DNA from 3 places in the Virgibacillus ihumii genome. Region 1 is predicted to be linked to each of the others. Evidence: riboswitches for the same ligand, from Rfam matches in the RefSeq annotation. Region 1 holds a riboswitch; each other region holds the start of a gene.
What was found. A riboswitch is a leader RNA that binds a small molecule or an ion and turns the genes downstream of it on or off. The one in region 1 is predicted to bind cobalamin.
Positions count from the first base shown of each region.

Region 2: another riboswitch for cobalamin. It lies ahead of HUX68_RS12040 (ribonucleoside-diphosphate reductase subunit alpha); the one in region 1 lies ahead of HUX68_RS04060 (DUF4430 domain-containing protein).
Region 3: another riboswitch for cobalamin. It lies ahead of HUX68_RS17555 (ABC transporter substrate-binding protein); the one in region 1 lies ahead of HUX68_RS04060 (DUF4430 domain-containing protein).

Region 1 covers NZ_CACVAN010000001.1:819,910-822,182, forward strand. The annotation lists gene HUX68_RS04055 (ECF transporter S component) at 1-511, opposite strand, end outside; gene HUX68_RS04060 (DUF4430 domain-containing protein) at 508-939, opposite strand; cobalamin riboswitch at 1,122-1,301, opposite strand; gene HUX68_RS04065 (ATP-binding protein) at 1,345-2,273, opposite strand, start outside.
Region 2 covers NZ_CACVAN010000001.1:2,500,409-2,502,681, reverse strand. The annotation lists gene HUX68_RS12050 (GbsR/MarR family transcriptional regulator) at 1-365, shown strand, start outside; gene HUX68_RS12045 (hypothetical protein) at 680-979, opposite strand; cobalamin riboswitch at 1,105-1,297, shown strand; gene HUX68_RS12040 (ribonucleoside-diphosphate reductase subunit alpha) at 1,421-2,273, shown strand, end outside.
Region 3 covers NZ_CACVAN010000001.1:3,556,082-3,558,354, reverse strand. The annotation lists gene HUX68_RS17555 (ABC transporter substrate-binding protein) at 1-945, opposite strand, end outside; gene HUX68_RS17560 (FecCD family ABC transporter permease) at 1-2, opposite strand, end outside; cobalamin riboswitch at 1,095-1,275, opposite strand; gene HUX68_RS17550 (ATP-grasp domain-containing protein) at 1,537-2,273, opposite strand, start outside.

The sequences.
Region 1 (2,273 bases):
TGGTATTTTTTAAATAAAAGTGCTTATTTGAATATGTTTTAAATAAATGGGATATAACCGGATAAAACACAACCATAAAAATTGCGTTACCGACCGCATGGTTGACAGAAAAAGGCAGACCCGCCAGATAATACGGCCAAAATTCACCGGCAATCGAATATGTCATCAGCGAAATGACAAAGCCGTATAAAAAACCGCTGAATATGGAAAAAGCGACGATGACCCAAAATGGAAATTTTTTAGGATATTTTCCAAGCAATCCACTTAATACCCCGATGAGCCCCCATGAAACAACTTGCCAGACTGTCCATATTCCCATTCCCAAAAGCATATTGGACAAAAAAGTTGTTAAAATTGCCAACAGTACTGCTGCCAGCGGCCCGAGCAACAACCCGCAAATGATAATCAGTGATGTGACAGGCTGAACATTGGGCAGAAAAGCAAAAACATATCTGCCAACGACTGCAAGTGCTGCAAGTACCGCCAGAAGCGTTAGTTTATACGTGTTCAAAATGCATGCAGATCAAACGTTATTTGATCGCCTGGGGACAATTCGAGCTCTTTTGCACCAACTTTAGCTGCTTCTCCATTCACGGTAAACATCCATGCCGTTTTTCCTTTATCATGTGAAACACCTTCAATGGCGGTAATAAATCCACCATTATGGGATGTTTTCAGTGTAAAATTTTTTTTCATAACCGACATCAATGTTGTCCCTTCCTCAATTTCAATTTCTTTTTTCCCGAGCTGCTTTTCCCCATTATTTTTGGAAAGGATAATGGTGACTGTTTCATCCTTTTGTTCAGATGCGTTGCTGCTTTCCGTTGATTTAGCGCTCTGATTATTCTGTGACGTCGACTGCCCTTCACTTGTTCCACAGCCAACTAATAACCCAATAACAATTAAAAATGATGCCAAACGTAAGAAACCTTTATGCATGTTCCCATTCCTCCAGTACTGTAATTTTGAGGAGAATTGGGCGCTGGTAACCGATACTGTCAATTCAACCGCAAAAATAAAAAGCTGACCCCTTCAAGCGAGTCAGCTTTATAGACAATCGAATATATAACTATTCCATAAAATGTATCCGGTTGTCCCAATCGCTCATATCCTCGAAGCATTGAAACGATAGATGGCTGGCAGGTCTACTGACTCATGATCACACCCTACTCTAAGCCCTTCCCATATGAATTCATACAGTGGATTATGCTTATTTCGCCGATCATATACAGTTGCGAGGACAGTTTCAGCTTTGCACTGAATTCCCTATTAAGTAATACACCAATCATCATTACCTATTCAATTACCATTATTATATCATAAATAAATTGCCTGTCCACACGGTTAGTCATTCAGTGGCAGTTTCAATACAAATGTGGTACCTTCATTAACGATACTGTTAACCGTAATCGTCCCGTTATGCGCATCAACAATGTTTTTGGCAATGGACAATCCAAGCCCGGTTCCTTTTTTCTTTCCATTCCTGACGCGTGATTTATCCGCCTTATAAAATCGTTCAAATACGAAAGGAATATCTTCTTTAGGAATACCACTCCCATTATCTGCAACAGATACCGAAAACTCACTGTCATTGCTTTCCACTGTCACAATCACCTTTCCTTCTTCTCCAGTATGTCTAATTGCATTATCAATCAGATTAGTAAGCACCTGTTCAATCCGGTCGGGATCGATATAAATGGATTGAGCGGATAGCTTTTTAATTAGCTGCAGATCAACCTTGCTGTCGTTTGCCAGTCCGGAAAATTTTTTGATAATCCGCTCCACATATGGATCCAGTTCAACGTGTTCCACGTTAAGGCTTATTTGTCCAGCTTCCATTCGGGCAAGATCCAGTAATTCATTAACTAAACGACCCATCCTCAGGGACTCTTCATAAATAATCTGGGCAAGTTCTCTTTTTTCTTCCCTGCTTTCTGCCACATCATCAACAATTGCTTCACTATATCCCTGCAACATGGAAATCGGAGTCCGCAATTCATGCGATACGTTGGCAATAAAGTCTTTACGCAGCTTATCGAGCCTGCGATCTTCTGTCATATCCCGGATAACAGCGACAGCCCCTCGTACATATGATTGGTCATATAAAGGAGTCATAATCATGACCCATGTTCTCCCTTGGATGTTTATCTCATTAATTGCTTCTTTTTCCTCCTGAATAACATCTTCCAGTATTCCATTCAGCGGATCAGGAAGTTTGTTATGTTCATCATTTAACCGCAAGTTATTTTCATAATAAAGACTTTCAATTAATT
Region 2 (2,273 bases), 1.7 Mb from region 1:
GAATGAGTCAGGTTGTCCGGGAAATGATGGAATTGAATATTGCTGAAAAGGTTTTTAAAAAAGGCGTTCGTAAAGACTTATATCAGGTTGAACAGGATTATTTCCAGACATTCATATCGCTATTTACATCAAATTGGCAAAAAGCAATCAGTAAAAGCAGGAATTTTGAAAACAGACTGTACCGACAGCTTGATAATCTGCAGCAAAAAGATAAGTTGACAGATGAGGATGAAGCAGCAGTTAATGAAATATTGGAAGAGATTCATGAATGGACTTCTTATTATGATTGGATTCGCCGTTTAACTGAATTTTTTGAGAGCGGAGAGATTTTTAAGCATGTACCAAGGACGGTTGAAAAGGAGTAGGCTGAAATTATGAGGGGTAATCCGAAAAAAAGCATATCAGTCGCAAAATCGCGCATATCCGGAGAAAAACCGCGCATATCACAGGCAGAAACGAGCATATCCGGGTTAAAATCGCGCATATATTTTTGAAAGCAAAGCTCTCAGCGACAAACTGTGCATATATTTATGAAAGTAGCAAAAACGCTCAGAATGATTCTGGGCGTTTTAATTGATCAAAGCCCCATAGACTCCGGCAATAATCAGTAAAGCAGCAAATCCGATCAAAATGTATAAAACAAAACGAATTCCCCGCGGCAATTGATTTACCGACGTTTCTAAAGATACGGATTTCCTTCAATCTTGTTCATATGGTCAATCGCGTCATTAAATGGCTCGTCATATGGTGGTTCTATATAATCCTCACTTGTATATGTTGCAGGTTCTTCCTGCACATAGGCATGTTCACGGGTGGTTTCGCCGGGCGGCTGTTCTTTTCCATAGGAGTTGACATTTCCGTCAAAAATATCACTTGCCGGGGTGTAGTTTGTTCCATCGGATGATTTTTTCCCCTTGAATCGATTAACAAGAGCAGTAATCGGCACAGCCAAAATCAGCAGGGTGATGACGATTTCCATCTGATAGCACGCCTTTCTGTGAACTGTCCTGTATTTATTTTATCATATTTCTGTTGCAGGAAATAGTTTCTTATGATAGTGTTGCAGTACAATATATTGTAAGTTTTTTAACTATAACAACTATATCTAGTGTTTTGAGTTAAGGTGACACACGTTGTCTGAAAAGGGAATCCGGTGAAAATCTGGAGCTGTCCCCGCAACTGTATGTGTGGACGAACGGGAAATCCACTGTATCACAAGCTTTACGGCGATGATACGGGAAGGACCCAAGTAGGCAGAAACACAAGCCAGGAGACCTGCCATAACTCGGTTAGTTTCGATTCCTCGGGGTAAGAGAAGGTGAAACGATAGAGTACATATATGTGGCTTTCTATCGTTTTTTGCCGTTCATCCAGGGCACCGGGATGAACGGTTTTTTAATGTGAAAAGGAGGATAATTGAATGATAACAAAGCAGATGAATTATACTTCACAATTAATTGAACAGGCAACAGAAGGTCTGAATGTGGATAAGAAGGCATTTCTGGAGAAGTCATCCCGAGAAAATTCGCATGAAAGCCTGATAAAATTTGCTTTGGAACAGATGGATGAAGCAGCTCCGGACTGGACTTTTACGGCAAGCAGGATCTACCTTGATCAACTATATAAAGAAGCAGCAGCCAACCGGGGGAATGATGTCGGTTACGGGGATTTTCATTATTTACTGGAAACTCTGACTGAGAAAGGAATCTACACTGACCAGTTACTGCAAATATACACGAAAGATGAGATTGAGATTTTGGCTGAACAAATCAAGCCGAAGCGGGATAATCTATTTAACTATTTGGGACTTTATACGTTGGCAACAAGGTACTTGGCACGCGACCACGATAAAAAAATATACGAGCTGCCCCAGGAACGGTGGATGGTCATCGCGATGCACCTTATGCAGAATGAGGATCCCATCCGGCGTATGGAATTTGTGACCGAAGCGTATTGGGCATTGAGCAATTTGTACATGACAGTGGCAACACCGACCCTTACGAATGCCGGTAAGACACATGGGCAGCTATCCAGCTGTTTCATTGATACAGTCGATGACAGCTTACAGTCCATTTACGACAGTAACACGGATATCGCCAAGCTTTCGAAAAATGGCGGTGGAATTGGTGTATATATGGGAAAAATCCGCAGCCGCGGCAGTTCGATTAAAGGTTTTAAAAATATGTCCAGCGGGGTCGTACCATGGATCAAGCAGTTGAATAATACGGCGGTAAATGTTGATCAGCTTGGCACACGAAAAGGTGCAATTGCCA
Region 3 (2,273 bases), 2.7 Mb from region 1:
AAGTTCTTCTACCCCTTTAACCAAACGTGGACCAGGACGGGAGACAAGGTCCGTATGAACATTAATCACTTGCTTATTTTTAACCGCGGCTACATTTTCCCAACCTTCACGGCTCAACACTTTTTTTCGCGGTTTGTCCACAAAATGTCCATAGGTTGTTATGATAACATCCGGGGTCTTGGCAATGATGGCTTCTTGATTTACTTTTGCCCAGCCTTCCATTTCAGATGCAGCGTTGTCCGCATGAATAATTTCCAAAAGCTTGGCCATGAATGTGTTTTTTCCAGCTGTGTAAATATCCGGGGCCGGCGAAATCTCAATAAAAGCAGTTTTGCGTTCATCTTCTTTTATCGCATTTGCTTTTTCCTTCAGTTTTGCCAGCTTGTCCTTCATACCGGTTATAACATCCTCTGCTTCCGAAACGGCACCGGTTGCTTTACCAATTAAATTGATGTTATCATAAACGCCCTGAAAATCCGTCGCCGCGCCGGTGAGCAGTACTGGAATACCGGCATTCCGCAGTTGATCGAGAACTTTTTGATTATTCGACGGATCCGCGAGCACAAGGTCTGGTTTAAGGGCAATGATTTTTTCGATGTTTAATTCCAGCCCTCCAACTTTTTCAATATCCTGTACTTCTTTTGGATAGTTATCATGTTTGGAAACACCGACAATCTTATTTCCCAGACCAAGTTCAAACGCAATTTCCGTGTTGCTTGGCAGGACAGAAACAATACGTTCCGGTTTCTGTTCTATCGTCTGTTTTTCACCAGTCCCATCTGTTATCGTAACCGGAAAACTTGCCTCTTCTGTATCTTCCGTTTGTTCCGTATTGTTATCATTGCTATTAGCAGTTTGCTCCGTATCATCGGTTGTACTTCCGCAACCAACAAGCAGACCAAGCGTCAGAATTGTTAGAAGCAACAACAAATAAACCTTTTTCATTTCCTTGCCTCCTGGGTTTTTGAAAATCATTTCACACTATTTTCTATTCCATTAAAAAACACCCTCCTACAAAGGTGTTCACATGGGTTATTCACAAAACAAGACTATTCTTAGCCTGCGATCATACACCTCCCCATCCTCGTAGGTTTTCTGGCGTATCAGAACGAGGCAGGTCTCCTGGCTTATGCTTATTGTTTTCTGCTCCTTCCCATGCATCCGCATGCACAGTGGATTGTACAGATAAACAAGCATTCACAGTGGCGGGACCGCGGTGGCGGTTAAACAAACTTCCCTTTTAAGTCTTAGAAATGAAAAACGGATAAAAATTCTGAACATGCAAAGTCATATGACTCCCCGGATCCAGTCTCTTTAAGACACCTCATTCTGGTACTTATTCAATTTTTCATCTCTAGTATAAACTATCGGTCGCAATTGGGAAAGAGTATTACCGGCAAATTATCTGAATGTGTGACAAATACCGCATCTTTCTATTACAAGATTCTTCATTTGAAGACCAGACATTAATACGCCCGGTCAGAATAAAAAGGAGGCTCCAATAGATTACCTCCTTCCTTCTAACTCTTGATGATTTTATACCTGAACAGCAACCTTCAATTTTTCAAGTTCCTCCCCTAAATACTTGGCAACTTCAAGCATTCCATACTGTCCACTTTTTGCCTCCGCTTCACTGTTGTAATTGGTGTTCGTATTAATATCATAGGTGAAAATAGTACCATCCTGATCCTCGATAAATTCGATGCCGGCAATTTTAATATCATTTGCTGCCAGGACACGTTCATATTTTTCAATAATCGGATGATCGAATCCTTCCCTGACCTGGAATTTAGAGGGCTTAGAACTTTCGTCACCTGCCGGGCAAGACATGTCATCAAGGCTGCATGCATCAGCAGGGCATAGTTCAAATCCTTCTGATGTGTCGACCCGCACTGCATAAAGAAACTTACCACCGATAAACTCGCAACGTGTAATAAATGACTGGGGTGACTCGATATATTCCTGAAGCAATGTAATACCGTCGACTGGTTCCTCAAAACTATCTCCCTCAATGTAGCTTTTTAATGCCTCTATTGAGTTAAACAGCTGTACTCCCAATCCTTTGCCGGCGCGATTATGTTTGGTAATAAATTTCTTCCCATCAAATTTTTCCGCCGCCTGAAGAATCTCGGCTTTGCCGATCGCAGCAATTGTCTTGGGTGTCTTGATGCCGTACTTTTCAAGCTCAAGATACTGCAACACCTTACTCACTTCCAGCTGAAGCACACGGCTGCCATTAATCACTACTCTTCCATGCTGTTCCAGCCATGCAA